DNA from 4 places in the Rhodococcus triatomae genome. Region 2 is predicted to be linked to each of the others. Evidence: riboswitches for the same ligand, from Rfam matches in the RefSeq annotation. Region 2 holds a riboswitch; each other region holds the start of a gene.
The links. Region 2 has a riboswitch for thiamine pyrophosphate ahead of G4H71_RS06310 (3-oxoacyl-ACP reductase). Riboswitches for the same ligand answer to the same signal wherever they lie in the genome.
Positions count from the first base shown of each region.

Region 1: linked by a shared signal. The riboswitch ahead of thiO (glycine oxidase ThiO) and the one ahead of G4H71_RS06310 (3-oxoacyl-ACP reductase) in region 2 are both predicted to bind thiamine pyrophosphate.
Region 3: linked by a shared signal. The riboswitch ahead of thiD (bifunctional hydroxymethylpyrimidine kinase/phosphomethylpyrimidine kinase) and the one ahead of G4H71_RS06310 (3-oxoacyl-ACP reductase) in region 2 are both predicted to bind thiamine pyrophosphate.
Region 4: linked by a shared signal. The riboswitch ahead of G4H71_RS02780 (TenA family protein) and the one ahead of G4H71_RS06310 (3-oxoacyl-ACP reductase) in region 2 are both predicted to bind thiamine pyrophosphate.

Region 1 is NZ_CP048814.1:3,097,422-3,104,841, forward strand. It holds gene G4H71_RS14645 (serine/threonine-protein kinase) at 1-1,376, opposite strand, end outside; gene G4H71_RS14650 (glutamate ABC transporter substrate-binding protein) at 1,384-2,355, opposite strand; gene G4H71_RS14655 (GlnX family signal transduction membrane protein) at 2,352-3,719, opposite strand; gene G4H71_RS14660 (NUDIX hydrolase) at 3,940-4,653, shown strand; gene thiE (thiamine phosphate synthase) at 4,723-5,421, opposite strand; TPP riboswitch at 5,446-5,557, shown strand; gene thiO (glycine oxidase ThiO) at 5,556-6,614, shown strand; gene thiS (sulfur carrier protein ThiS) at 6,657-6,881, shown strand; gene G4H71_RS14680 (thiazole synthase) at 6,874-7,420, shown strand, end outside.
Region 2 is NZ_CP048814.1:1,338,826-1,346,245, reverse strand. It holds gene G4H71_RS06325 (pseudouridine synthase) at 1-309, opposite strand, end outside; gene G4H71_RS06320 (alpha/beta hydrolase) at 481-1,464, shown strand; gene G4H71_RS06315 (oxidoreductase) at 1,505-2,383, shown strand; TPP riboswitch at 2,414-2,509, shown strand; gene G4H71_RS06310 (3-oxoacyl-ACP reductase) at 2,572-3,336, shown strand; gene G4H71_RS06305 (LLM class flavin-dependent oxidoreductase) at 3,338-4,618, shown strand; gene G4H71_RS06300 (organic hydroperoxide resistance protein) at 4,709-5,131, opposite strand; gene G4H71_RS06295 (MarR family winged helix-turn-helix transcriptional regulator) at 5,128-5,595, opposite strand; gene G4H71_RS06290 (TMEM175 family protein) at 5,684-6,295, shown strand; gene G4H71_RS06285 (RNA polymerase sigma-70 factor) at 6,299-7,165, opposite strand; gene G4H71_RS06280 (carboxymuconolactone decarboxylase family protein) at 7,162-7,420, opposite strand, start outside.
Region 3 is NZ_CP048814.1:3,108,290-3,115,709, reverse strand. It holds gene G4H71_RS14735 (N-acetylglutamate synthase, CG3035 family) at 1-868, shown strand, start outside; gene G4H71_RS14730 (exodeoxyribonuclease III) at 1,048-1,851, shown strand; gene G4H71_RS14725 (flotillin family protein) at 1,934-3,505, opposite strand; gene G4H71_RS14720 (NfeD family protein) at 3,521-4,033, opposite strand; gene G4H71_RS14715 (GNAT family N-acetyltransferase) at 4,146-4,514, opposite strand; gene G4H71_RS14710 (GNAT family N-acetyltransferase) at 4,570-4,908, opposite strand; TPP riboswitch at 5,059-5,166, shown strand; gene thiD (bifunctional hydroxymethylpyrimidine kinase/phosphomethylpyrimidine kinase) at 5,212-6,057, shown strand; gene G4H71_RS14700 (adenylate/guanylate cyclase domain-containing protein) at 6,070-6,951, opposite strand; gene G4H71_RS14695 (M20/M25/M40 family metallo-hydrolase) at 6,983-7,420, opposite strand, start outside.
Region 4 is NZ_CP048814.1:592,979-600,398, reverse strand. It holds gene G4H71_RS02800 (alpha/beta hydrolase) at 1-924, opposite strand, end outside; gene G4H71_RS02795 (ABC transporter ATP-binding protein) at 1,140-1,958, opposite strand; gene G4H71_RS02790 (ABC transporter permease) at 1,951-2,787, opposite strand; gene G4H71_RS02785 (ABC transporter substrate-binding protein) at 2,771-3,802, opposite strand; gene G4H71_RS02780 (TenA family protein) at 3,799-4,545, opposite strand; TPP riboswitch at 4,539-4,634, opposite strand; gene G4H71_RS02775 (carboxylesterase/lipase family protein) at 4,699-6,255, shown strand; gene G4H71_RS02770 (hypothetical protein) at 6,528-6,854, shown strand; gene G4H71_RS02765 (Type 1 glutamine amidotransferase-like domain-containing protein) at 6,893-7,420, opposite strand, start outside.

The DNA of each region.
Region 1 (7,420 bases), 1.8 Mb from region 2:
AGGGTGGGGTCGCGGACACGACCGTCGACGTAGACGTCGGTCTGCTCGACGAGCTCGTCCGTCCCGAACGTGTTGCGCGGACGGCTGAACACGGTGGACAGCCCCGGACGCTCCCGGCCGGTGCGTCCGGCCACGATCTCCCGGAGCACGCCCGTGGCCTGCCCTGCCATCTCCTCGGCGGATTCGAAGCGCTGCTTCGGGTCCGGGTCGGTCGCCCGGAGCAGCAGGCGGTGGAAGAACTCGTGCTCGGCGAGCAGAGGAGCTTCCTCCGGGGTCGGCAGGCCGCTGCGCAGCTTGCCCTTGTCCACCGGCATGTCGAGCGTGAGAACGGCGAGCGTGCGCCCGACCGTATAGATGTCCGTCGCCGGTGTGGGCCCGGTCTTGATGATCTCGGGTGCCTGATAACCCGGTGTCCCGTAGAGGTACCCGTAGTCCTCGATGCCCGCGACCGCACCGAGATCGATGAGTTCGAGCGAATCCTCGGTGACCATGACGTTCTCGGGCTTGAGATCGTTGTAGACCAGTCCGATCGAGTGCAGATACCCGAGCGCCGGGAGGATCTCGAGGACGTATCCGATCGCCTGGTCGACAGGCAGGCGGTGGTCGTCCGGCTGCGCGGACAACACGTCCCGCAGTGACGTCCCGCCCACGTACTCCATCACGATGTAGCCCATCGGGGTTCCGTCCGGGCGAGGGTGCTCGACGAAGTTGTAGATCTTCACGATGTTCGGGTGGGCGACCTCGGCGAGGAATTGCCGTTCCGCGACCGCGACCGCCTGTGCCTCGGCGTCGCCGAAATGCAGCAGTCCCTTGAGTACCACCCAACGATCGCTGACGTTGTGGTCGATCGCCAGGTAGATCCAGCCCAGTCCGCCGTAGGCGATGCAGCCCTGCACCTCGTACTGTCCGGCCACCAGGTCGCCGCGGCGCAGGAGCGGGCGGAAGTCGAACGTGGCGCCGCAGTGCGGGCACTGCCCGTACTCGGCGGACCGGGTGGAGGCGCTCTTGCGACCGACGGGGCGGGTGCATTTCCAGCAGAAGCGCTTTCGCTCCGGAACCTGCGGGTCGGCCATGACCGCAGCCGCCGGGTCGACGGTGCGGACGGCGGGGACCTCGACGAGCCCGCCGCCGAGCCGCATCCGGCCGCCGGAGCGGCTCAGCCGCGAGCGCACCGACCGCCCGGTACCGGAGTTGCCGGTTCGCGAGCCGCGCGAGGGCTCCGAACGTTGCACGGCAGCGGTGTCCGGGAGGTCGTCGGGTGCCTCGTCCGGCGCCGGCGGTGCGGTGCGGCGGGTGGTCTCCTCGTCGGGCGGCGCGGCGCGACGGGTGGTCTCGTCGTCGCCCCGATCCCGTTCGGGAGTGTTCGGATCCGTCACTGCTGCCTCAGTCCCGATAGGTGGCTGCCGGCGGGGCCGGTGCGGGCCCGAGCGTCGTCAGCCAGGTGTCGTAGAGCCGCGTCCAGGTGCCGTCCCGGCGAATCCGTTCGAGAGTCCCGTTGACGAACCGGACGAGATCGGTGGCGGCCGGGGGGATTCCGATTCCGTACGGCTCGATGCCGAGGCTGTCGCCGACGATTTCCAGATACGGGTCCTGGGACGCCAGTCCGGCCAGGATGGTGTCGTCGGTACTCACCGCATCGACCTGGTGCTGCTGCAGAACCACCAGGCAGTCGGACCACATCGGAACGGTGAGGATGCGGGCATCGGGGAGCAACTCCTGCAGGCGGGTCAGCGAGGTGGTTCCCCGTGCGACGCACACGGTGCGTCCGCCGAGGTCGTCGACACCGTCCACACCGGACCCGCCGACGACCAGAACCCGTTGGTGTGCCACGAAGTACTGGCTCGAGAACTCGACCGTCTGCCGACGCTCGCACGTGATCGTCATGGTCTTGGCGACGATGTCCACCGATCCTTCCTCCAGTGCACGCAGTCGGTCCGCGGAGGTGAGGATCTTGAAATCGAGGCGGTTCGGGTCGCCGAACAGGTCACGCGCCACCTCTCGCGCGATGTCCACGTCGAAACCCTGGACGGTGCCCGTGGACGGATCCCGGAAACTCATGAGATTGCTGCCGGTGTCGAGACCTACCACCAGGTGCCCGCGGGCCCGGATGGCGTCGACCGTCGGCATCGGTCCGGCGGGGTCGGGCCGCAGACTCGCGGTCGGGTCACCGCAGTCCGGTTCCGGATCGGTCACCGGAGGCAGCGGAGTCGCGAACTCCGCGCCGTTCGGCAATGGCGGTGCGGTGTAAGGATTTTCGCCGTCCTCGAGGGTGGCGACCGACGGCTGAGCGGTGGCGCACCCGGTGAGTGTCATCAGTACCACCGCGCCCAGCGCGAGGAGTGCCCGGGCGTTCATCGGTACTCCCGCAGCCGCGGCCAGAACCCGGCCACGATGCCGGCCAGTCCGATGACGGTGAGTACCACCGCGCCCTCCGCCAGAGCCGTGAGGACGTTCGACGCCGCGGCGATGTGGCTCCGCAACGTCTGCCGGGCGCCGACGATCCCGTCGGTGAGTGCGTCGTCGACCTCCTCGAACCGCGCGGGCGCGTCCGTCGGCCCGTTGCCCACCGCGATCGCCGCGGCAGCGGGATAGTCGCCGGCGTCGAGGAGGGAATCCATTCGTTCGTGGGCGCCCGCCCAGTCGCGCCACGCGAGGAGGGCGCGTTCGACCTCGGCCCGCGCGACGGTCACCGAATCACTCGGTGGATACGCCGAGAGCACCTCCGTCAGGTGTGCCGACTTCTCCCGGTACGCCTCGTCGTACGGTGCGTCACCCTCCCTGCGCACCAGCTTCAACGTCTCCTCCGCACGCACCTGTTGCGCGGTGATCCGGGCGTCGGTCAGCTCGTGCAACGGCGTCGCGCCCCGGGTCAGGGCGCGACCGGTGTCCAGGGAGGAGAACAGGCCCGCCACCATCAGCCACGCGAGCAGGACGACCGCGGACGCCGAGGCGACCATCAATCCCGGATTCAACGTCCGTCTGCTGTGCCGGGTCATCGCCATCTGGCTCGCGACCAGCGCGAGCACCGTCACCAGCAGGACGGCGAAGGCCGGCCAGGGTGGGCGTGAATAGGACCGCTGGGTGTCTGCGACCCGGCGTTCCTGGTTCGCGTGCAGCTCCTGTGCCATCGGCAGCACCGTCGTCTGCAGCAGTGTCGACGCCTCGCCGAGATAGGCCGATCCCACCGGATTTCCCGCTCGGTTGTTGGCTCGGGCCGTCTCGACCAGCCCGGTGTAGGTGGTCAACCCCGACGAGATCGACGCCAGCAGGCGGGCGTTGTCGACATCGGTCGAGGCCAGCCCCGCCGTGGCGTACACCAGTTCCGCGGAGGCGACGGCGACGGCACGCAGGTACCGGTCCCGGACCTCCTCCGGCTCGAGGCCCCGCGAGATGAACGCCGTCGTCGCCGACGCGTCCGCGACGGACAGCGCGCTGTAGAGGTTCTGGGCAGAATTGGCGAGGGGTTCCGTCTCGGCCAGCAGGGTCTGCAGCGTGGCCTCCCGCCCGTTGACGGTCGCGACCGTGACGATCCCCGAGGTCAGGGTGAGCAGCAGCAGGACGATCCCCGTCGCGGTGAGGCGGGCCGGGGTGGAGCGCACGAACTCGCGTACCTCCGCCCGGCGACCCGGATCGGAGGGGCTGGAGCCGGGCTCGGCGGAACGGGACGCGTCGATACCGCGCACGCCGTGTGGCTGCGTCGACGGTATCTCCCGCGTCACCACGTCCCACCCTCGCTCTCATCCCGTGTGTGAGCAACATACAAGCAGCAACCGTCGCGCCGGGCGATTCGTGCCTTGCCTGCGCCGTCCGGACGGATCGAGATTTCCGCCGGAAACGCTAGTGTGAGGGAACCAAGGACTGAGAGAGAGATCCGAGCGGTGAGATTCGGGCGGTGGGTCCGATCCCGACACGACCGTTCGGTCCGGACAGGGGTAGTCGATGCGCGGTGACGGTGACGGCTGGGCAACCAGCCCCGACGGACGTCGTCACTGGGGCCGGCACGGGGCCGCGGGACTGCTCCTGCGGGCGCCACTGGACGACGGGACACCTGCCGTCCTGCTGCAGCATCGGGCGGCGTGGAGCCACCAGGGTGGGACGTGGGCTCTGCCCGGCGGTGCCCGCGACTCCCACGAGAGCACCGCCCACGCCGCGGTCCGGGAAGCCCACGAGGAGGCCGGAATCGATCCGGCGTCCGTCGACGTCCGCGCCGAGGTGGTGACGATGCGGGTGCCGGGTGGATGGAGTTACACCACCGTTCTCGCCGAGACCTACTCGCTCCTGGACACCGTTCCCAACGGAGAGAGCACCGAGCTCCGGTGGGTCCGCGAGGCCGAGGTCGCGGCCATGCCGTTGCACCCGGGATTCGCGGACGGCTGGCTACGGCTGCAGACCCGGCCGGTGCGGTTGCTCGTCGACGGGGACAGCATCGCCGCCGACGTCCCGGCCCGGGTACCGCGGATCGTGGCACTCCCGGACGGTGCGTTCGGGTGGATCTCGGAGATCGCCCGCTCCAGCGCGCTGGGGGAGGGGACGTTCGGCGCGGTCACCCCGTCTCGGGACGGAGCCCTGACGGCGGTGCTGAGCGCCGACGGCGCGCTCCTCGAACGACTCCCGGCGTCCGTCGTCACGCTGACGCCCCCACCGCTCGGATGAGCTGACCCACTCCCGCCCCTCCCTGGGTGAAGGTGCCCTTCGCCTCGTCAGACCGGTCGAATGGCCCTTTCACCCACGGGGGCGGAGGGCGTCGGCGAACGTGCGCGCCGCGGCCTGCGGATCGCGCGCCTCGGTGATCGCGCGGACGACGACGACGCGCGTCGCGCCGGCGTCGAGGACCTCGGGCAGCCGGTCGAGATCGACGCCGCCGATCGCGAACCACGGACGCGCCGGATCCGCGTCGGCCGTGGACTTCACCAGATCGAGGCCCGCGGCGGTGCGTCCGGGTTTCGTCGGGGTGGCCCACACCGGCCCGGTGCAGAAGTAGTCGACGCCGTCCTCGATGGCGGCCAGGCTGGCCTGGGCGCGGCTGTGGGTGGAACGGCCGATGAGCACGTCCGGGCCGAGGACGGTGCGCGCATACGGCACCGGCAGGTCTCCCTGGCCGAGATGCAGGACGTCGGCCCCGGCGGCCAGGGCCATGTCGGCGCGGTCGTTGACCGCCAGCAGCGCCCCGTGCCTGCGGGCGGCCGCCGACAGGATCGACAGTGCGATCAGCTCGTCCTTGGCCTCCATCGGCCCCAGCTCCCGCTCGCCACGCGAACCCTTGTCCCGGAGTTGGATGATGTCCACGCCGCCGGAGAGAGCGGCCTCCGCGAACTGGGCCAGGTCCCCGGTGTCCCGGCGCGCGTCGGTGCACAGGTACAGCCGGGCTGCCCCGAGTCGGCGCCGACGGTCGTCCAGGCTGCGGTGATGCGTCGAAGTCACGGCATGACGGTAGCCTCTAGGGTGAAAGTGCAACACGGGAGTCCCGGGTTCGTGGGGCTGAGAGGGGCGCGCGCCGCGCCCGACCGTCTGACCTGACCCGGATCATGCCGGCGCAGGAAGTGGAGGTGGTTCTCGTGTCCCGTTCGGTGGCCGTCGTCGGCGGTGGTGTCATCGGAACGGCGATCGCCTGGCAGGCTGCTCGCCGCGGCTGGCGGGTCCGCCTGCACGATCCCCATTTCGCCTCGGGTGCCTCGTGGGTGGCCGGCGGCATGCTCGCGCCGCTCTCGGAAGGCTGGCCGGGTGAGCAGGACGTCCTCGCTCTCGGTGTCGCCTCGCTGGACCGCTGGAGCGACTTCGGCGGCACCCTCGAATCGGAGACCGGCCTCGAGCTGTTCACCTCGTCCAGCTCGCTCACGGTCGCCCTCGACTCGGCCGATGCCGAGGACCTGCGCACGATTGCCGAGTGGGTGGGGGAGCAGGGACGCGAAATGCGCGTGCTGAACCGGGCCGAGGTACGCGAGCTCGAGCCGAGCCTCGGTCGCGCGGTGCGCCTGGGTCTGCTCGCCGAATCGGAGCGCGCCGTCGACAACCGGTTGCTCGTCGAGGCACTGCGCCGTACCGCCGTCACCGCCGGTGTCGAGTTCGCCGACGGGCCGGTGCACGATCTCGGAGCACTCGACGCGGATCAGGTGGTGCTCGCCGCCGGGACGTCGTCGCCGAAACTGTGGCCGGGCCTGCCCGTCCGCCCGGTCAAGGGCGAGATCCTGAGGTTGCGGACGCGGCCGGGAGCCACCCCGCCGCCCGGACGCACCATTCGTGGCACGGTGCACGGCCGGCCGTCCTACCTGGTACCGCGCGCGGACGGCATCGTCGTCGGCGCCACACAGTACGAGGCCGCGGACACCCAGGTCACGGTCGCCGGGATCCGGGACCTCGTCGCCGACGCCGAGGCCCTCATGCCCGCGATCGGCGAGTACGAGCTGCACGAGGCCACTGCGGGCCTGCGGCCGGCGACTCCGGACAACCTGCCCCTGATCGGCAGGCTGTCGGAGAAGGTGATCGTGGCCACCGGGCACGGCCGCAACGGCATCCTGCTCACCCCGGTCACCGCGGATGCCGTGGTGGCGCTGCTGGAAGGATCGGATCTCGAGGACACCCGGGCGGCGGATCCGGGCCGATTCGCCGGATCCTGAGAAGCACCCGGTCCGAATATCGACGAGCTAGTGAGGTCAGTCATGAGTGAACCGCAGACCGCGGTCCCGATCGGAGTCACCGTCAACGGCGAGGACCACGAGTTTCCCGTCCCGGTGACGATGTCGCAGCTGCTCGAACAGCTGTCGTTGCCCACGAAGGGCATCGCCGTCGCCGTTGACGGCGCCGTGTTCCCGCGTACCCGCTGGGACGAGCCGGTGCGACGCGGCTCGGAGATCGAGATCCTCACGGCGGTGCAGGGTGGCTGACCAGGTTCTCGCCGATGTCACGGCAGCCGATCCGCTGGTCATCGCCGGTCGCGAGTTCGGCTCGCGGCTCATCACGGGCACCGGCGGGGCGGCCAATCTCGCGGTACTCGAGGAGGCGTTGGTCGCCTCGGAGACGGAACTGACCACCGTGGCGATGCGTCGCGTCGACGCCGCCGGAGGGACGGGCGTCCTCGACCTGTTGCGCCGGCTGGACATCGCGCCACTGCCGAACACCGCGGGCTGTCGCGGCGCCGCCGAGGCGGTTCTCACCGCCCAGCTCGCACGTGAAGCGCTCGAGACCGATTGGGTGAAGCTCGAGGTCATCGCGGACGAGCGCACCCTGTTGCCCGATGCGATCGAACTCGTCTCCGCAGCAGAACAACTCGTCGACGACGGGTTCGTCGTCCTGCCGTACACGACGGACGATCCGGTCCTCGCCCGGAGGCTCGAGGACGTCGGCTGCGTCGCCGTCATGCCGCTCGGCTCACCGATCGGTACCGGGCTCGGGATCGCCAACCCGCACAACATCGAGATGATCG
Region 2 (7,420 bases):
CGGCTTGTCGACGACGACGATGTCGTCGTCGCGGTACAGGATCTCGATCTCGAAGGGGATCCTCGTCTCCACCGGCGGGTCCCGGTGGAGGAACACCGCAGAACGGGGCCGGAACGCGGTGTCGGTGCCGATCGGCCGCCCGCTCTCGTCGACCACCTCTCCTGCGGCGACCTTCTCCCGCAATCGCTGCTCGTCCGCGGGGAATCGGTCCACCAGGTGTTCCAGGATCGTCTGCCACGTGCCCTCGTCGGGCAGGCGCACTCGGGACGGTCCGAGGCCGTCACGAAGCGGCAACGGCGCACGGGACATGGGGTCGACGGTACCCCGCCGCCGGTCAGGCGGAAATCGAGCCTCCGAAGGCCCTCCCGGACGTCGCCGAGTTGGTAACAATTCTGTGTGTGACCCGATGTGCTGACTGTGCCGGGATATACCGTGACGTGGCACACCCGGCTCGGGGACGTCTGTCAGGAGGCTGATCCAATGGGCACAGTTGCGAAGAAGCGTGGGAGTGCGCGGCTCCGCGTACTCGTGCAGCTACTCGTCGCGGTGCTGATCGCGCCGGCTGCGTTGATGCTCGCAGGTACCGCCACGGCCGCGGCTCACCCGTACGACCGTTTCCGTGAGGACTGGGTGCCCGCGCCCGGCGGTGTCGGGCACATCAAGGTGCGGATGTGGCTGGCGAACAACGGCAGCAACAAGGCCGTCTACCTGCTCGACGGACTTCGCGCCACCAACGACGTCAGCGGTTGGGAGCACGAGACCAACGCCGCGTGGCTCTCCGACCACGGAGTCAACGTGATCATGCCGGTCGGCGGCGAGTCCAGCTTCTATGCCGACTGGTACGCACCCAACAACTTCACCAACCAGCCGTACACGTACAAGTGGGAGTCGTTCCTCACCCAGAACCTGCCGAATCATCTGGCTGCCCGGTACGGGATCGACCGCAGCAGCAACGCCGTGGTCGGCCTGTCGATGGGCGGTAACGCGGCGTTGATCCTGGCGGCGCACCACCGGGACAAGTTCCGCTTCGCCGGGGCGATGTCGGGATACCTCAACCTCTCGGCGCCGGGTATGCGGGAGGCGATCCGCATCGCGATGCTCGACGCCGGACGTTTCAACGCCGACGCGATGTGGGGACCGCCGTGGGATCCGGCGTGGCTGCGCCACGACCCGCTGGTCCAGGCCGAGCGGTTGCGCGGTCTGCCGATGTGGATCTCCGCGGGCAGCGGTCTGCCGGGCCCGCACAACCAGCCGGTCACCCCGATCGACTACTTCAACACCGCCACCGGAATGGGCTTGGAAGCGTTGTCGCTGGCCAACACCCGCTCGTTCGAGGTCCAGCTCGCGATCATGGGTATCGGCGCCCACTACGACTACCCGCCGGTGGGCACGCACAGCTGGCCGTACTGGCAGGACCAGCTGTGGAGGATGTTGCCGATGCTGAAGGCCTCGATCGGCGCCTGAGCCCTGCCGCATCCGGGAAGACGTCCGTACGCTGGGGCGCATGACCCAGTGGACAGCCGCGGACATCGACGATCAGCAGGGCCGGACCTTCGTGGTCACCGGCGCCAACAGTGGGCTCGGCGAGGTCGCCGCCCGCGCTCTCGGGAAGGCGGGCGCGCACGTCGTGCTCGCCTGCCGGGACACCGAGAAGGGGGAGAGGGTCGCGCGCTCGATCGGTGACAACGCGGAGGTCCGCAAGCTCGACCTCGCGGACCTGGCGTCGATCCGGGAGTTCGCCGACGGAATCGACGAGGTCGACGTGCTGGTGAACAACGCCGGCGTGATGGCGCTGCCGCTGCGGCGCACGGTCGACGGTTTCGAGATGCAGATCGGCACCAACCATCTCGGCCATTTCGCGCTCACCGGCCACCTGATCGACAAGGTGACCGATCGGGTCGTGACGATGTCGAGTGGACTGCATCAGATCGGCAGCGTCGATCTCGACGACCTCAACTGGACTCGCCGGCGGTACTCGCGGTGGGCCGCCTACGGGCAGTCCAAGCTCGCCAATCTGCTCTTCGCCTACGAGTTGCAGCGTCGTCTGACCGCCTCGGGTTCCTCGGTGAAGTCGGTGGCCTCGCACCCCGGGTACGCCTCGACCAACCTCCAGGCGCACACCGAGTCGATCCAGGACCGGGTGATGGCACTCGGCAACCGTTTCCTGGCCCAGTCCGCCGAGATGGGTGCGCTGCCGTTGCTGTATGCGGCGACGGTGCCGAGCGTCGCGGGCGGTACCTATCTCGGACCGGATGGATTCATGGAGCAACGCGGCTACCCGCACGTCGTCTCCTCCAACAAGAAGTCGCACGACGTCGCGAAGGCCGCGGGGTTGTGGACGTTGTCGCAGCAGTTCACCGGGGTGGCGTTCCCCTTCGACTGAACGCGAACCGGTGCGCCTACACTGGGCGCCGAAAGTGACACGGGGTGCTGCCACCAGGCGGCTGAGAACACACCCGTCGAACCTGAACCGGGTAATTCCGGCGAAGGGATGTCGCGTGGTGCGGGCGATTTCCGGTAGCGGAGTTCGTGGGTGCCGATGTTCCTTCGCCCTTGTGAAAGAGGCGAGAGATGCGTATCGACGAACAAATCGTGCTGGTCACCGGTGGGGCCCGAGGCCTCGGCGCCGCGATCACCCGGGCCTTCGCCCGCGAGGGTGCCCGGGTGGTGGTGAACTGGTATCGCAGTGAGGACGCGGCGGCACGGTTGGTCGCGGAGATCGGTACCGACCGCGTCGTCGCGGTGCAGGGGGACGTGACGGACGCCGAGTCGGTGTCCGCACTGGTGGCCGCGGGGCAGGAGCGGTTCGGTGGCGCCGTCACCACCGTGGTCAACAACGCGCTGCCGGAGTTCTCGTTCAACGGTGATGCCAGGGAGAAGGCCGACAGCATCGGGTGGAACGCGTTCGAGGCGCAACTGCGCGGCAGCGTCCAGGGCATGCTCCACACGACGCAGGCGGCGCTGCCGGGCATGCGGTCCGCCGGCTTCGGGCGGATCGTCAACGTCGGTACCAATCTGTTCCAGAATCCCGTCGTGCCGTACCACGACTACACGGCCGCGAAGGCGGCGGCGCTGTCGTTGACCCGCACGCTCTCGAGCGAACTCGGGCCGGACGGGATCACCGTCAACATGGTCTCCGGGGGGCTGCTGCGCACGACCGATGCCAGCGCCGCCACGCCGGAGGAGGTGTTCGACCTCATCGCGACGAGCACCCCGCTGCGCAGTGTCACCACACCCGACGAGTTCGCGGACGCGGTGCTGTTCTTCGCCGCGCCGTGGTCGCGCGCGGTGACCGGCCAGAACCTGGTCGTCGACGGCGGCCTGGTGAAGGACTGAGATGCGGCAGTTGCACTTCAACGCGTTCCTGTGGGGATGCGGGCACCACGGGGCAGCGTGGCGGCACCCGGACTCGCCGGCCGAACGACTCGGCGACATCGGCTACTACGAGGAACTGGCCCGGACCGCGGAGCGGGGCCTGCTCGACGCGGTGTTCTTCGCGGACGGCCACGCGGTGCGCGATCCTGCCGCCGGTGCCTGGTGGTTTCTCGAACCGTTGACCGCGCTGTCGGCGATGGCCCGCGCGACCGAGCGGGTCGGGCTGGTCACCACCGTCTCGACGACGTTCTCCCAACCCTTCCCGGCCGCGCGGATGCTGGCCTCGCTCGATCACATCAGCGGCGGCAGGATCGGGTGGAACGTCGTGACGTCGATGTTCGATGCGGAGGCCCGCAACTACGGCCTCGAGTCCATGCCTGCCCACGAGGATCGCTACGCACGGGCCGGAGAGTTCGTCGATGTCGCTCTGGCCCTGTGGGATTCGTGGGGAGAACAGGCACTCGAGTTCGATCGGAACGGACGGTTCGCGGATCCGGACCAGGTGCGGTCGATCGATCACCGGGGCGCGCACTTCCGGGTCGACGGGCCCCTCACCGTCCCGCGCTCACCGCAGGGGCGGCCGGTGCTGTTCCAGGCAGGGGCGTCGGGTCCGGGACGGGATCTCGCCGCACGCTGCGCCGAGGGCATCTATTCGGTGGCCTACGACAAGGATTCGGCAATCGGGTACCGCCGCGACGTGAGGCGACGGGTGCGCGACGCCGGGCGTGATCCGGATGCGGTGACGGTGATGCCTGGCCTGGTGACGTACGTGGGTTCGACGGTCGAGGAGGCGCGGGCGAAGAAGGCCGAACTCGACGCGTTGCTGCCGACGGCCCAGTCGCTGGATCAGCTGTCGCTGTTCGTGCAGCAGGATGCACATGCGTGGGATCTCGATGCCCCGGTTCCTCCACTCCCGCCGCTGTCGGAGTTCACCGGTCCCCAGGGCAGGTACCAGACGATCCTCACGATCGTCGAGAAGGACCGCCCGACGGTGCGGGAGCTGTTGGGAACGCTCGCGGCCGGTGGCGGCCACGCCACCATGATCGGGACGCCCGAGTCGATCGCCGACGAGATCGAGGACTGGTTCCGCAGCGGTGCGGCGGACGGGTTCAACCTCATGCCTCCGCGGTACCCGGACCATCTGGAGGACTTCGTCGACGAGGTGATCCCGGTGCTCGCCCGTCGCGGCCTGTTCCGCACCGAGTACACCGCGGCCACGCTGCGCGGCCACCTCGCCGGCTGATCTCCTGGGTGAAGGTGGCCTTCGACCGGTCAGACCGGTCGAAGGCCACCTTCACCCGAGTAGGGGAGGGTAGGGGGAGGCAGGGGGCGGTCAGTCTTCGGTGACCTCGAGGGTCACGTCGATGTTGCCGCGGGTGGCGTTGGAGTAGGGGCACACCTGGTGGGCTTTCTGCGTCAGTGCCAGCGCCTCGTCGTGGGGGAGATTCGGGAGGGTGACTTCGAGGGTCACTGCCAGCCCGAATCCGCCGTCACCGTTCGGGCCGATACCGACCCGTGCCCCGACCGCGGAATCGGTGGCGTCCGCCTTCTCCTGGCGGGCGACGAGTTGCAGCGCGGAATGGAAGCAGGCGGCGTATCCGGCGGCGAACAGCTGTTCCGGGTTGGTGCCGTCCCCGGACCCGCCCATCTCGGTGGGTATCGCCAGTTCGAGGTCGAGCCGGCCGTCGGAGGTGCGGGCGTGCCCGTTGCGTCCCGCTCCGGTGGCGAGGGCCTCGGCGGTGTAGACGATGTTCATGCGTTCTCTTCTCCGTGTGTCGGGGTGGGGCGGGGTGTGTCTCGCAGGGAGCGGGTCAGCCGGGTCAGCAGCTCCCGCAGTGCGACGTGCTCGTCGGGTGACAGCCCGGTCGCGCACGCGAGTGTGGAGGGGAGGGGCGCCGCCTTCTCGCGCAGCGACGTCCCCGCCGATGTCAGCCGGATCTCGACGCGGCGCTCGTCGTCGGACTGCCGGGTGCGTTCGATCAGTTCCAGCTTCTCGAGCCTCTTGAGCAGTGGCGACAGGGTCCCGGTGTCGAGGTCCAGCGCCCGGCAGATCTCGCGAACGCCCCTGCCGTCGTGTTCCCAGAGCACCAGCATGACCAGGTACTGCGGATAGGTGAGCCCCAGGTTGTCGAGCATCGGCCGGTAGGCGGCGGTCGTGGCACGGGACGCCGAGTACAGGGCGAAGCACACCTGGCGTTCGAGGGCGAGGTCGTCGATCACGTCCATCAATGTAGTGCACAACCAAGTTGTGCACAATGTATCTGGATTCGATCTCGCGTCTCGGCTCCGCGTGGGATGCTCGGCACTCATGGAGCTGGAACGCTCACGGGACCTGGACCGCGTACTGACCTTCGTCGATGCGATCGTGGCCATCGCGATCACCTTGCTGATCCTGCCTCTGGTCGACATCGCCAACGACCACGACGGTGGGACGGCAGACCTTCTCCGCGATCATGCCGGCCAGCTCGGCGCCTTCGCGCTCAGCTTTCTCGTGATCCTCCGATTCTGGTGGGGCCAACACAGAATGCTGCGCAATGTCGTGAAGGACGATCGGCTGTTCGACGTCGCCCTCATCTTCTGGGCGTTCACCATCGTGTTCCTCCCCTTCCCGACCGCGCTGGCGGCAGACGGAGCCGACGACGTCGCGACCCGCGCGCTGTACATCGGAACGATGGCGGTCAGCGCGCTGGCCCTGACGGCGATCGCCTGGTCGCTGACGCGAAACCCGGAGCTGACCGGCGGGCTCGCCGCACCGTCCGTGGTGCCGGTGGCCGTCATCGCCGGCCTGTTCCTCGTCGCGCTCGTGCTCAGCGTGGCGGTCGATGCCGTCGGTTACCTGAGTCTGCTGCTGCTCTTCCTGGCCGGTCCGATGGAGTCGCTGCTGCAGCGCCGGGCCGGGAGCGGGGCCGCTGCGCGGTAGCGGTCACCGCCGTAGTTCCGTCACCGTGTCCAGTCCTCCGAGCTTGTGCGGGTTGCGCACGGCGTAGATGCGGGTGATCCGGCCGTCCTCGACGACCAGACTCACCGCGGTGGGGGTGGTGCCCGGGACGTCGATGCGAGCGGCCGGCATACCGTTCAACCAGGTGGCCGTCGCGACGAAGTTCGTGATCCCGGCCGACCTGGCCAGGAACGTCGCAACCCGGGTTGCTCCGACGATGGGCTTGCGGGCTGCCGTCGCGATGCCGCCGCCGTCGGCGATCACCACCACGTCCGGGGCGAGAACTTCCACCAGTGCCTGGACGTCGCCGTTCGAGACGGCGGCCAGGAACTTCTCGACCGCCGCCTGCTGTTGGTCTCGGTCGACCCGCATCCGCGGCCGGCGCGCGCCGACGTGTTCGCGGGCGCGGTGCGCGATCTGCCGGACCGCGGCCGGCGTCTTGCCCACCGCCTCGGCGATCTCCGGGTACGGCGTCTCGAACACCTCGTGCAGTACGAACACGGCCCGCTCGACCGGGCCGAGGGTCTCCAGGACGGTGAGCATCGCGATCGAGACGTTCTCCGCCAGTTCGATGTCCTCGGCCACGTCGGGAGCGGTGAGCAGCGGCTCTGGCAGCCATTCGCCGATGTACTCCTCCCGTCGGCGGGACACCGTGCGGAGCCGGTTCAGTGCCTGTCTGGTGACCACCCGGACCAGATAGGCGCGCGGGTCACGAATCTCGGACCGGTCGACGTCCGCCCACCGCAGCCAGGTCTCCTGGACGACGTCCTCGGCGTCGGCGGCGGAGCCGAGCATCTCGTAGGCGACGGTGAAGAGCAGGCCGCGGTGGGTGACGAACGGGTCGTCGCTCATGTGGTCGAGGGTACGGCGAGCGGCTCCAGGCCACACGCAGTCGAGAAGCCCTGCGATTCGATGCCGAAGGCGGTGTTGGTGCGGGTCATGAAGTTCGCCAACGCGATGTATGCCGTCAGCTCCACCAGCGCGGGTGCGCCGAGCTGTTCGAGCAGGCGCGCGGACATCTCGTCGGTGACGGTCGGCGGGGTCCGGGTCATCGCTTCGGCGTACCCCAGCACCTCGCGCTCCAGCGACGTGAACACGTCCGACTCG
Region 3 (7,420 bases), 1.8 Mb from region 2:
CCACGAGCCGGTCACCGTGCGCACCGCCGACGACCGCACCGTGCAGATCGCCGCCGACCGGATCGTCGCGGTGAAGGCGCTCGGTGCCCGGCCCGTACGCACCGGCGAGATCCGCTCGCTCGAGGTGGCGGCCGCACTCGGATGGCCCGGTGTCGAATCCGCGTGGATCGGTGGATGGCTCGCCCGGTTCGGGCACGGCATCACCGGCCGCGCGAACTCGGCGGCCCCACTGGGGATGCCCGGCGAGCTGGCCCCGTTCGAGGAGGTCGCCGACGAGTTGCGCGCCTGGTACTCCGTGCGCGGACAACCTCTGCGGCTGCTGTTGCCCGATCGGCTCACGTCGGGGTCGCTTCCCCGGCCCCGGGACACCGACCCGGTGTCCGTACTCGCCGCGGACATCGGCGACCTCGTGCTCCCCACCGGTCCGGCGGTCTCCCGGGTCGCGGCGGAGCCGGATTCCGAGTGGCTCGCCCGTTACCCGTTCCGGACCGGGCGCAGGTCCGCGGAGATCCAGGTCCTGAGTGCGATTCGCGGTGGTGAGCTGGGTTTCGCCCGGATCGGCAACGCCGGCGCGCCCCCGATCGCGATCGGACGCGCCGCGATCACCCGGGCCCCCGACGGGAGGGTCTGGGTCGGCCTGTCGTGCGTGGAGGTCGCCGCCGAGCATCGCCGGCACGGTGTCGGCTCCCTGGTGTGCGCCGAGATGATCGCCTGGGGCCGCGAGCGCGGGGCCACCCACACGTATCTCCAGGTCACCGACGACAATGCCCCCGCGCTCGCGATGTACCGGAAGCTCGGGCTGGTCGAGCACCATCGTTACCGATACGCGGTCCCGGTCGCCGCCGACGGGCGCGGCGACGTCGAGTGAGTGCCCGTCGACCGTGACTCGCGGGCACCGACGGCACGCTCCTTCTCCCGGATCCGCGGACATACTCCGAGCCGTGCTCCCGAACCTTCGAGAGCACGGCCGACACAACGTCCGCGGATCTCGAACCTTCGCCCTTGCGGCCCGGTGAGGGTGTCGGACGAGACCGCTAGGGTGGCACCGTGCGCATCGCTACCTGGAACGTCAATTCCGTCCGTGCCCGAACCGACCGGATCGTCGACTGGCTGCAACGCACCGGTACCGACGTACTCGCCATGCAGGAAACCAAGTGCAAGGACGAGCAGTTCCCGTACGCCCGGTTCGAGGAACTCGGCTACCAGGTGGCCCACGTCGGCATCAGCCAGTGGAACGGTGTGGCCATCGCCTCACGCGTCGGCCTCGACGACGTGCAGATCGGGTTCGAGAACCAGCCCGGCTTCCACAAGGACCCCGAGGTGGCACCCGTACAGGAGGCACGCGCGATCGGGGCCACCTGCAACGGTGTACGGATCTGGAGCCTGTACGTGCCCAACGGCCGCGAGCTCGAGGATCCGCACTATCGGTACAAGCTCGACTGGCTCGCCACGCTCCGGGACGACGCGAGTCGGTGGCTGACGCAGAACCCTGACCAGCAGATCGCGCTGGTCGGAGACTGGAACGTCGCTCCCCACGACGAGGACGTCTGGGATCCGGCGTTCTTCGAAGGCAAGACCCACACGTCGCAGCCCGAACGGGACGCCTTCCAGGCGTTCCTCGACACGGGCTTCACCGACGTGGTCCGGCCGCATGCTCCCGGCCCCGGGGTCTATACCTACTGGGACTACACGCAGTTGCGCTTCCCGAAGAAGCAGGGCATGCGCATCGATTTCGTCCTGGGCTCACCCACCCTCACCGGCCGGGTGGACAAGGCCCACATCGACCGGGACGAACGCAAGGGCAAGGGCGCCAGCGACCACGCCCCCGTGGTCGTCGACCTCGGCGAGTAGCCGGTCCCGCACTCGTGTGACAGAGGAACGTCCCCTGATGCCCGGGCATCAGGGGACGTTCCTCGTTCGGGTACCGGCGTGATCAGTCGACCGCGACCGGCGCTCCGTTGTGCTCCGGCACCTCGTCCGACCCGGGCTCCGGCGCCGCGTCGTTCGTCGGCACCTCCCGCACGCCGTTGAGCATCCCGACCACGTCGACCCCGCTCGATTGCAGCGTCTCGATGACCCCCGCGATGACCTGGGGGCTGATCCCCAGCAGCGAGCCGACCCCACCCTGAGCACTGTCGCTGCCGCCGATGATGGAGATCCGATCGATCTCACCGACCGGCTTCGCCGCCGCCGAGGTCGCGTCGACCAGCGCCTTGAGCACGTCCGGCAACATCAGCAGGCGAGCCGCTTCGGCGCTGTAGGAGTTGAGTGCGTCGGCGACCTGCCGCTTACCGACGGCCTCCGCCTCGAGCCGGGCGCGCAGGCCGTCGGCCTCCGCCTCCTGCTCGGCGCGCAGCGCATCGGCCGCGACCTTGCGGCCGTCCGCCTCGGCGGCGAGCTTGGCGCGCAGGCCGTCCGCATCCGCCTCCTGCTCGGCACGAACCGCGTCGGCGACGAGCTTGCGCGAATCCGCCTGAGCCGCACCGGACTGCCTGGCGGCCTCGGCCTGCGCCTCGGCGCGCAGGATGGCGGCGCGCCGCTCACCCTCCGCGCGGGCGATGGCGGCCTGGCGTTCGGCCTCCGCGGGTGCGATGACGTCCGCCTGCAATGCCGCCTCGGACTCCTGGGCGCGACGACGTTCCACCTCGGTGCGGGCTTCGACCCGAGCGGCCTCGGCCTGCTCGCGGGCGATACCGACCGCCTTCTCCGCGGTGGCCTGCGCCAGCGGCCCGGCCTGGTCCGCCTCGGCGTTCTCCGCCTCGGTCTGCGCCCGCAGCCGGGCGAACTCGACGTCGCGGCGCTGGTTCGCGGCCGCGATCGCGGTGTCGGCCTCGGCCTGCGCCACCGAACCGGCCTGGCGGGCCTTCGCGGACTGGATCTGGGAATCCCGCTCGGCCTCGGCGGTGCCGATGGCGGCGTCGCGCTTGACCTCGGCGATACGGCGCTGGCCGAGCGATTCGAGGTAGCCGTTGAAGTCGGAGATCCCGGCGATCTTGAGGACATCGACCTCCATGCCGATCCGCCCCAGGTCGCCACCGGCCTCGTCGACGACGCTGCGGGCCAGCGAATCACGGTTGGAGTTGAGGTCCTCGACGGTCATCGTCGCCGTGATTCCGCGGAGCGAACCCGCGAGGATCTCGTTGATCTGCCGCTGCAGTTCGTCGAGATCCGAGGTGAGGAATCGCTGGACCGCGGTCTGGACGGCCTCGTCGGCGGAGCCGATCCGTACCAGTCCGACGGCCTCGACATTGACCGGGACGCCGTCGTTGGAGAGGGCGTTCTTGAGGTTGATGCTCACGTTGAACGGCTCGAGCGACATGATGTCGACGCGTTCGATACCGGGGATCTTGAACCGGGCACCACCGCGCACCACCTTGGGTTTGCCGCGACCGGTGAACACGGCCACCTCGTTGGGTGGGACCTTGATGTAGTTCTTCACGTAGATCGCCGGCAGCGCCACGAAGACGACAATGGCGATCACGACCGCGATGAGTACGGCCATCATCTGGAGAGTTCTCCCTCAGTTGGCGTCGTCGATTGCGACGACGTGGAGATACTGATCGTCCACATCGGCGATGTAGACGGTGGTGGCGGGTGTGAGTGCAACCGGTTCGTCACTGACGGCCCGGCCCAGCACCCGGTTTCCTTCGGGATCGACGAACGACACCTCGCCCCAGCCACCCGGCTCGACGGCGAGGGTCACGGTACCGATCGACCCGATGTAGGAGGTACGACCGATGTGCGAGTTCGCCTGCTGCCGAAGTAGATACGGCAACAAGAGCCCGCGGGTGCCGACGACGAGAACGATCGCCAGCCCGACGGCCAGCAGCGTGGCGGCAACCGTTCCCAGTCCGGCCCAGGTTCCGGCGACGCCGCCGGCACCGAAGCCGAAGAGCCCGGTCGCGACGACCGTGAGACTCAGGAAGGGGAGGCCGTCGACGTCGGCACCGAGATCCGCCAGCTCACCGACGAGGAACGCCCCGAGCAGGGCGACCATGCCGACTACCAGACAGATGACGAACGCGATATCCATGCAGCCCCCACACGATCACCCCGGCCCCACGCCGGGGTTCCTGGGGAACCTTAGCACCGTCCGCGTCGGACCGGACGTTTGCTGCACATTAACTATGCGAACTAGGCGCGCGTCATCCGTCGACGAGGTCGCCGTACTCCGGACGGAGCGACAGGAAGCGCTGCACGTACGTACACACGGGCCGGATCAGGAGGCCACGGTCACGGATGTCGTCGAGGGCCTGCGCGACGAGCACGGCGGCGAATCCACGGCCGCCGAACTCCTCCTTGACGACGGTGTGCATCAGCGCGAGGACGGTGCCCGGTGCCGCGACAGCTCCGGGCATGGCGGCCTCGTCGCGGTAGCCGAGGATGCCCACGAGTTCGCCGCCGAGCCACAGGTCGAACCGATCATGGTCGGGATCGTTGCGCACGGACAGCTCCGCGGTCGGGGCGGCACCGACCGGCCGTTCATCGACTCGTGTGTGATCCGAATCACTCATGTCACCAGTATCCACGAATCCTCGGGATGCGAAAGGGAATGGAAGATGCCCTGCGCTACGCCGCCGTGGACACGTCACCGAACTCGGCGTGCTCGGCGAGGTAGCGCCGGACATGGGTGCACACCGGTCGCACCAGCCAGCGGTAGCTGCGTGCCCGCTCGAGCGCCGCCGCCACGAGGACCGGCTCGAATCCCAGGCCGCAGTACTCGTCCGCGACGATCGTGTGCAGGAACGAGACGGTGACCCGGTCCCAGTCCGGGACCACCCCCTCCTCGGATTCGATGTCCTCGTTCTCGAAGTAGCCGAGGATCCCCACGAGCTCGCCACCTCGCCACCATTCGAATCGATCGTGGTCGGCGTTGTCGGTCACCTCTGCGAATGCGGTACCTGTCACTGGAGCCTCCCGAACGGGGTGCGGGCCCGGCCACGTCGTCGAACCCGATTCACGGCACCTCCCCTGTCTACCCGGCGCACGTGTCACGCGTCGTTCGCTCAGATCACCGTGAAGAAAACTTCCGCTACTGTTCACAGAACCGAACGATGCAGAACCACACACGGGTGCTCGCACCAGCGGGCTGAGAGGACGGCTGGGGCCGTCGACCGTAGAACCTGTCCGGGTAATGCCGGCGTAGGGAGAGAGTTGATGGACACCGCCGCACCCCGATCCGACCGGCCGTCGCCGGTAGGGTCCGAATCCGTGACCCTGCTTCCCCTGGCCCCCTCCGGGCAGACTCCCGTACGCGCACTCACCATTGCCGGCACCGACTCCGGCGGCGGCGCCGGGATCCAGGCCGACAGCCGGACGATGGCGATGTGCGGCGTCCACGCCTGTGTGGCGGTCGCGGCCGTCACCGTGCAGAACTCGGTCGGTGTCAGCGGATTCCACGAGATCCCGCCGCAGATCGTCGCCGACCAGGTGCGATCCGTCGTCGGCGACATCGGCGTCACGGCCGCCAAGACCGGCATGCTCGCCTCCACCGCGATCATCGAGGCCGTCGCGGCGGTGTGCACCGAGGTGGGGATCGGGCGCGATCAGCCCGTGCCGCTCGTCGTCGACCCGGTGTGTGCGTCCATGCACGGCGATCCGCTCCTGCACGAGGAAGCGCTCGACGCGGTGCGGAACACGCTCATTCCCGTCGCCACCGTCGTCACCCCGAACCTGGACGAGGTTCGGCTGATCACCGGCATCGACGTCGTCGACGACGCCACCGCCCGCCGGGCGGCCGAATCCCTCCACGCGCTGGGTGCACGGTGGTCCGTGGTCAAGGGCGGCCACCTGCGTTCGTCCTCGGTGAGTACCGACCTGCTCTTCGACGGGGACCGGTTCCTCGAGTTCACCGCCCCACGGATCGACACGGGCAACGACCACGGTGGCGGCGACACCCTGGCCGCAGCCGTCGCGTGTGCTCTGGCACACGGGTACTCGGTGCCGGACGCGTTCGAGTTCGCCAAGGAGTGGGTGACCCGCTGCCTCGAAGCGGCGTACGACCTCGGGGCCGGTCACGGCCCGGTGTCGCCGCTGTGGCGGCTCCGGGTGAGCTGACCGACGAATCGATCAGGCGCGACGCACGCGCCAGATCCCCAGCTCCGGGGGGACCCCGTTGGGAGGTGACCCGAACAGGGGTCTGCGCCACGGGCGGGCGACCAGACCGAGTCGCTCGAGGGTTCCCTCGTACAGGCCGTCGAGCGCGGACGCCGACGCGACGACGTTACCGTCGGCGCCGAGTTCCATCATCCGTGCCGCGATGGTGACGTCGACGCCGATCCAGTCGGCACCGACCTTGCGCGGCACCCCGGTGTGTATGCCGACCCGCATCCTCGGGCAGTAACCGTCCACCTCGACGTCGGCGAGTGCGTCGCGGGCCTCGAAGACCGCCTCGAGCGCGCGATCGGGGCTCGGGAACACTGCCATGACCCCGTCACCGAGGCGTTTGACGACGTGACCCCCGCGAGCCCGGAACGGGGTTTCGACGGCCCGGGCCACGTCCTTGAGCAGTGCGAGCGTCGCCGCATCACCCGCGGGAAGGGACCAGGTGGAGAAGCCGACCAGGTCGGTGAACACGATGGTGACGTCACTGGTCCCCCGGCCCCGCCCGACCCGCTCGAGCACCGCCTGCCACACCTGCAACGCGCCCAGGCTCACCTCGCGGGACGCTCCCGGCTGATCGTCGAGGAACCGATCCGCCACGCGCGCGAGCGCTCGCGCGCTGCCCGGGCCCGCCGTGGACAGCGGATCGCCGAAGGACGGGTCACCCGGCAGCGTGTGCCGCAGCTTGCGCAACCCGGAGACCAGGGACGGGTGGCGATTGACCTCGCCGATGCGTTCCAGTGCCTTCGCGGCGGCACGCACCTCCGCCGCGGACTCGGCACCGTCCGCACCGTCGAACTCGCGGCCCGAGGTGTCCGCTTCCGGGCCGTCCTGGTCACTCACATCCATGAGCGTAACCGAGCGTCACATCCACCTTCGGCTACTCGCCCGCGCGGGCCTGCGTGCGGGCCTCGCCCGTGGGCACCCCGTTCGGCCCGTCCAGTGTCGACGCGTACGTCCCCACCGCGAACCCGACCGCGGCGGCGTGCTGGGCGAGCGCGGTGCGGTCCACGTTCGCGAGCGTGTCGTCCGGGGTGTGGTAGTTGCGGTCGAAGTTCACCTCCGCCTCGCCACCCCACTTCTCTGCTTGCGCGGGCGTCTTGACGTCGTCCGCGCCGCTGAACACGCCCCCGGAGGGAATCTGCTGGGCAACGAACGGGCCGTAGTCCGAGCGGCCGTCGAAATCGGTTCCGTCCGCCGCGATCCCACTGTTCCCGAGGAACTCGACGAAGGTGCGTTCGATCCCGGCCGACCCCTCCGGCCCGGGACCGGCCCCCACCTGGTCCGAGTCGTCGCCGTCGTAGGCGAGGTAGCCGGC
Region 4 (7,420 bases), 750 kb from region 2:
TGCGGCCTGGAAGACGTGTACCTGGCGCTCCCAGACCTGGAGGCGGCAGTGCACCCCGGCCTCGGCCAGGCGCTGCGCCATGAGTTCGGCGTCGGCGTAGATCATCTCCTCGGACCCGGTCTGGATCAGCGTCGGAGGCAGACCGGTGAGAACCCCGTCCACCGGTGACGCGGACGGGTCGCCGCCGAGTCGGGTGTCGACCCGGGCGATGACGTCGGTGAGTGCGCCGACCGCGCGCCGGGGGAACACGGCGCATCGGTCCGCGTTGGCATGTGCGAGCTTTCCCGCGGGGTCGAGGTCGGTCAGGGGCGAGAGCGCCGCGGTTCCCGCGGGCCGCGGCAGGCCGCGGGCGACCGCCTCCATCGCCACCATGAACGTGAGGAAGCCCCCTGCCGAATCGCCCATCATGACGATCCGTTCGGCCGGGTAGCCGTGGTCGAGGAGCCAGCGGTAGCCGTCGATCCCGTCGTCGACGGCCGCGCGGATGGGGTTGCGCGGGATCATCCGGTAGCCCACGTTGAGGATGCGCGCTCCCGAGGCCGCGGCGATGCGGGAGACCATCTGCCGGTGCGAGCGGACTCCGCAACAGATGAACGCGCCGCCGTGCAGGTAGAGGATGGCGCGCTCGGGGGCCGTTGCCTCGGGGTTCTTGCCGAGCGACGGAGGGGTGATCAACTCCGCCCCGACCTGCGGGAGGCGGACGGTCTCGCGTCGGGTACCGCGAACGGGCGCCAGGGAGGTTCCGAGGTAGTCCACCAGCCCGGCGGGCCAGGGGAGTTGAGGATGCCGGGCCCAGGCCTCCAGGAACGGCTTGACCGTGTGACGCAGGGATTCCGCGAGAATCCGGGACTGGAAGCTGACCCCGTCGACCTCCTCGCGAACGAGCGGCGCGGATTCGGGGCGCAGGAGTGGAGCGGTGGTCATCGCAGCTTCCCTTCGTCCGCGCGCTCCGTTGCGCGCACCCGGCGGGTCTTCTCGAATCAACACACCGATCGGCCGGCGTATTTCGTACATCGGTCCGTCGGATCCGGACGCTACCGCCCGTCCTTCGATGGGAACCCCGCTGTGACTCGATAGAGACTTGGCGACGAGATCCGCCCAGCTCGGCGACCTTCGGGTTACCGATTCGAGATCGGCCGTCAGAGGGAAGCGGCGCGTGCGCGGCGCGATTCGTCGTGCAACACCGCGAGCAGTTCGCCTTCGAGGCGCACGAACTCCGACGAGGTCGTCACCGACAGTTCACGAGGCCGAGGCAGATCCACCACCATCTCGCAGCGCACGGACGCCGGCCGCGCGGACAAGACGATCACGCGATCCGACAGGTACAGCGCCTCCCGGATGTCGTGGGTGATCATCAGGGCGGTCCAGCGGTACTTCTGCCACACCTCGAGCAGCCACGTCTGCATGTCCGTGCGGGTGAGTGAATCGAGGGCGCCGAAGGGCTCGTCCAGCAGCAGGATCGGGCGATCCTGCACCACCGTGCGCAGCAGCGCTGCCCGCTGGCGCATCCCGCCGGACAGCTGTGACGGACGCGCATCCTCGAATCCGGAGAGACCGAAGGCGGGGAACAGCTCCCGCGCCCGCTCGCGTGCCTGCCTTCTCGACACACCCTGGACCTCGAGGCCCAGCGTGGTGTTGTCGAGAACCGTCCGCCACGGAAACAGCAGGTCCTTCTGTGGCATGTACGCGCAGGACGAACGGCCGTCGGCGGGTTCACCACCGATCGTCACCGCCCCGGAATCCGCGGATTCGAGGCCGGCGAGGGTATTGAAGACGGTGCTCTTCCCACAGCCGCTGGGCCCGATCACCGAGACGAATTCTCCTGCCCGCGCGGCGAAGGAGACTCCGTCCAGCACCCTGCGCGTGCCGAACGACTTGCGCAGAGCCGTGACCTCGACGGGCAGTGCGCCAGGACGTGCGGCAGTCACGGGACCGGGGTGTGTTCCGGTGTCAGTCATTGCGATACCTCTGTTCCCGAACCCACGGCGTGACGAGGCGTTCGACGGCGAAGGTGGCCAGGTACAGCGTCACCGACACGACTGCCGTGACCACCACAGCCGCCAGCACCAGGTCGGTACGGAAGGAGTTCTTCTGCGTGGCCATGTAGATGCCGAGTCCCGAAGTGGCGCCGACGTACTCGGCGAACACCGCCCCGACGACCGCGTAGGTGATGCCGATGCGCAGCGACGTGAAGAACCGCGGCATTGCCGACGGCAAGCGGACGTACCGGAACTCCTGCCATCGCGACGCGCCCATGCTGCGCAGCAGGGCACCCGCTTCCCGTGGGGCGGAGGCGAACCCCTCGATCAGGCCGACCGTCATCGGGAAGAACGTCACGAGCGCGATCACCAGGATCTTCGGCAGGAGACCGAAGCCGAACCAGATGATCATCAGTGGGGCGATCGCGATGATCGGGAGTGTCTGGGACACCACGAACAGTGGGACGAACGCCCGGCGCAGCCACGGAGAGAAGTCGACCGCGATCGCCAGGAGCCAGGCGCAGACGAGCGAGACGGCGAAGCCCGCCACCGTCACCTGCAGTGTCGCCGCGGCGTGTCCGGCGATCACCTCACGCGCCTGCCACCCCTGACGGACGACGCGGAGGGGTGAAGGAAGAACCTGGGGGCGGATGCCGCTCACCGTCACGTAGAGCTGCCAGACTCCGAGCAGCACGGCGACGACCACCGTCGCGGGCAGGACCCGCCGGATCAGCCCGACCGCCGCCGAGCCGGTCTCCCGCTCGGCGGCGCGGCCGGAATCCGGCGTCGTGTCAGTGGAGGTACTCATCGGTGAAGTACGTCGACCAATCCGGTTCCTCGGTCAGCGCGTTGCCGTCCGGGCCGGTCAGCAGGCCGGAGTCGTAGAGGAACTTCGAGAAGCCGCGCCACTGCTCCAGCGTCTGACCGCCCACCGCGCCGTTCGCGTCTCGCATGTACCTCTCGGCGAGCATCCGCTGACTCTCCCGGACGAGTTCCTCGTCGGGGAACGCGCCGGGCGCGGAATCGACGAGGATCTGCGCCGCCTCGTCCGGGTGGTCCGCCGCGTACTCGTAGCCACGTTGTAGTGCCTGGACGAAAGACCTTGCCCGGTCGGGGTTCTCGTCCAGCCAGTCGCGGTTCGCGTCGATCAGAATCGCATAGGATTCGGGGAACCCGTAGTCGGTGTACTCGAAGTAGCGCATCGGGGTGCCTCGATGCTCGGCTTCGATTCCCTCCCAGGCGAAGAACGACACGGTGAAGTCGGCCGTTCCGGAGTACACCGCCTCGTACGCGGAGGTACCCAGGGTCACCGTCTCGAACTCGCCGGCACCACCGTCGTTGCGGATCACCTGGCGGAGCACCGCTTCGCCGTCCGGATTCCCGAATCCGGCGTACGTCGTGCCGTCGAGTTCGCTCGGCCGCGTGACGTCCGAGTCGGCGCGTACCCCGATCGCCGTCGCCCACCGCTGCAGCGGCGCGAGCACGGAGACGGTGTTCGCCCCTGCCGCCTTGGCGAAGGTCGACGATCCGTGGAAGCTGACGCCGAATTCGGCGTTGCCGGAATCGACGAGCGTGTCCGGGGCGGTGTCGTTGTACGGCAGGATCTCCACGTCGATCCCGGCATCCGCGAAGTAGCCCTCGGCGATGGCCACGTAGAGGCCGGTGTGGTTCGTGTTCGGGGTCCAGTCCAGGGCGAAGCGGACGGTGTTTTCCGAGCCGGACGCGGCGCAACCGGTGACGGCGGTCAGTGCCGCCGAGACGAGTGCGATCAACGCCACGAGACGCCGCCGGTGTCGCGCCGTGACGGCGCCTGCCCCGCTCATGCCGGCCACGGCTGCGGGTGCAGGGCGGTGTCCCAGAAGAGGAACTCGTACCGACTCGCCGTCGTGAACGCCGCGGTCATCGCGGCTCTCTCGGCGTCGGTGGCAACTGCGGCGGCGTCGTCCACCAGCGACCTGGCGGTCGAGACCGCGTCGTGGAACGCGGGGTCGTCGTAGGTCGTCACCCAGCGCGCGTAGGGGTGTCGCGGGTCGCGGGCGAGTACCTGCTCCGCCTCGGCCGCGAGCCGACGGCCGACGTCGGCGTAGATCCAGAAGCACGGCAGCACCGCGGCGGCCGCGACGGCGTACGACTCGGTGGCGGCCGTGGCGATCAGGTACGAGACGTACCCGAGGCAGGCCCGAGAATGCTCCGGCTCCGTTGCGGCGGGCGGGAGCGCGTCGCTCCCGAGCAGATCCTGGTGCAGCGAGGCCTCCACCGAGGTCGCGCTCGCTGCGGCCCCGGCCCAGAACCCGGACGCGACAGGATCGGGAGATGTGGCGGCGACCAGTGCCAGGGCCTTCGCATAGCCGGTCAGGTAGAGCAGATCCTGCTCCATGTAGGTGCGGAAGACGTCGAGCGGCAGCGTGCCGTCGCCCAGTCGGCGCAGGAACTCCATGTCGTCGATCGACGCACGGAGAGCGGCGGTCTCCCGCCACAGGTGGTCGGTGAATCGTTCGGTGTTGTCGATGTGCCCCGCACCGGAGGAGGATCCTCCGGCCACGGCGGCACCAGTCGGCGCAGTCATCGCCTTGACATCCCTTCGTCAGCATTACCTGAGCAGGTTCCCGGGTGTGATCTCAGCCCCGCCCGTGCGGAGCACCCCGTGTCAGAACACGCCGACGATAACACCGCCGGGTTGGTACGTTGGCGACAGGCTCGCTGCGTGAGGAGGCCGGACGTGGGAGAGACGACGGAAACGGTGTCCCTCGTGGTGCACACGACACGGGGTGCGGTGCGTGGCCGAGTCGACGGCGACACCTATGCTTGGAAGGGCATTCCGTACGCCGCGCCGCCGGTGGGCCCCCGGCGGTTCCGGGCACCGCAGCCACGGGAGCCGTGGGACGGGGTGCGTGAGTGCGGCGCCTTCGGGCCCATCGCTCCGCAGGGGCACAACTCCGGGGTCCCCATCGATCCCGAACTGCAGACGGACGAGGACTGCCTGTCCCTGAACGTGTGGGCGCCCCCTTCCGCGGCGGGTGGACTCGAGCCGGTGATGGTGTGGATTCACGGCGGTGCGTACTGCCTCGGCTCGTCGGCGCAGGCGATCTACGACGGGCGCCATCTCGTCGAGACCGGTGACGTCGTGCTCGTGACGATGAACTATCGCGTCGGTGCGCTCGGCTTCCTCGACCTCTCGTCCTTCTCGACCGAGGAGCGCACGTTCGACGCCAACTGTGGCTTGCGCGATCAGGTGGCGGCGCTCGAGTGGGTGCGCGAGAACATCGCTGCCTTCGGTGGAGATCCGGACGCGGTGACCCTGTTCGGAGAATCGTCCGGTGCGGGATCGATCACCACGTTGATGACCTGCCCGTCGGCGGCCGGGCTCTTCCACCGGGCGATCGCCCAGAGCCCGCCCGCCACCTCGGTGTACGGCGCGGAGCGGGCAGCGACCGTGGCCGGCCGGTTCCTGGACATCCTGCACTTGACTCCCGACGAGATCGCGACGGTCCGTGAGCTGCCGGTGGAGGAGATCGTCGCCGCCAGCGACACGCTGGTCGACGAGGTGCCCACCCGCATCCCCGGCACGCTGGCCATGGCTCCCGTCGTCGATCGTGAGTTCCTCCCGCGGTATCCGGTCGCGGCTTTCCAGAAGGGGTATTCGCACCGGATTCCGCTGATCATCGGGACGAACAAGGACGAGGCGTCGATCTTCAAGTTCATGAAGTCACCGCTGCTTCCGGTGACGAGCGATTCGGTGCAGGCGATGCTCGAGGCGCTCGCCGCCGATCATCCGGAACTCCCGCACGAGCGCCTGGCCGAGATCATCGCCGCATACCCGGACCGGGAGAAGTCGAGCGGTGCGCTCGCGGTGTCGCGGGATGCGGCGTTCCGGATGCCGGCGCTGTGGGTGGCCGACGCGCACAGCCGCCACTCACCGACCTGGATGTATCGCTTCGACCACGCGACGCCGGTGCTGCGTGCGGCCCGGATCGGTGCCGGGCACGCGACGGAGCTGCCGTACGTCTTCGGCAACTTCGGCACTCTCGACGTCGACCCCACGTTCTGGTTGGGCGGGCGCAAGTCGGCCCTCGACGTGGCCGGTCGTATCCAGCGCCGATGGCTGGCGTTCGCACATCACGCGGTGCCGGCCGCGTTGGACGGCTCCCGGCACTGGCTCCGCTACGACGACGAGTCTCGCTCGACCCTGCTGATCGACCGTGTCGATTCGGTCGTCTCCGACCCGGATCACGACCTGCGCGTGGCGTGGGGCGACGAGGTGATGGGCTTCAACTGACGTCGCACCCGGCGCGAGGGCGGGTCTCGGCGTTGTGAGTTGTCTCGAGCATTGTGAAATGCCTTGAAACAACTATCTCTCGAGCCCCACAAGTCACTCTGTTACCAGATCGTATCGGCTAGGTGCTGCAATTTCGATCATGCCGGGTTAGCGTCATACATCGTCAGGCAGCGGTGAGGTGTTACGGACCCATTCGAGGTTTCTCAGAATGTGGAATCGGCACCATTCTCGGCCCCGGTGCCTGCGGCGACAACCACGGAAGGACCCGCACGATGAACGCTTCCTCGACGCAACACAGCGCGTATCTGTCCGCCATCTTCTCCTACGAATTCCTCGACGGTGGCCCCGCCTACGACGCCATCGAGCGGATCCACAGCGGCGATTTCGGCGACTGGGTGGAAGTGCTCGAGGGAACCGGGTTGCTCACCCGGACGGAGATCGACGTGCTCGAGGCCGAGTGGCGGCGTGCCCCGCGACTTCTGCTGGATCTGCTGCTCGCCGAGGCCGACGAGGTCACCGCCCGTCGATGCGAGGTCACCTGGGCCGCCCTGGACCGGGTCGCTCCCATCCCGGCCGGTCCCGTCGCCGTTTTCGGCTAGCCACGATCTGCGGCCGGGCGGGCCGTGCCGCGCTCCGGTCAGGGCGAGTCGATTCCCCCGACGACGCGTCGCGTCCCGTCCTCGACGATCACCACCTGGTCGTCGGTGAGCGTCAGGTAGGGGACGGCCGCCTTCGTCAGGGACCTGGCGGTGGCGCGAACACTGTCGGCGTCCTCCAGGTTCACCGTGAGTTCCTGCCTCGTACCCGACGATCGTGGTGCGTGCGGAACGATCGCGACATCGATCCACCCGAGTCCGTCCCAGCGCGGTGTCATCGCGCAGGCAGCACGCACTTCCGAGGGATCGTCCGCGCTCTCGAGTCCGCGCAGCGTCGGTCCCGCGACGCAGGCGCCCGCACTGTAGCCCGCATACGCGAGCCGGCCCTCGCCGAGCAGGTCCGTGAGCACCACATCCGCTGCGCTCCTGGCCAACTGCGCCCGGAGCACGAAGGTGTTCCCGCCGCGGACCCAGACTCCGTCACAGTCGGCGAGCCGATTCGCCACCCCTCCCGGATCCGCCGCGTACTCGCGCAGGTCCAGCTCCTCGGCGGCGTACCCGAGCCGGGT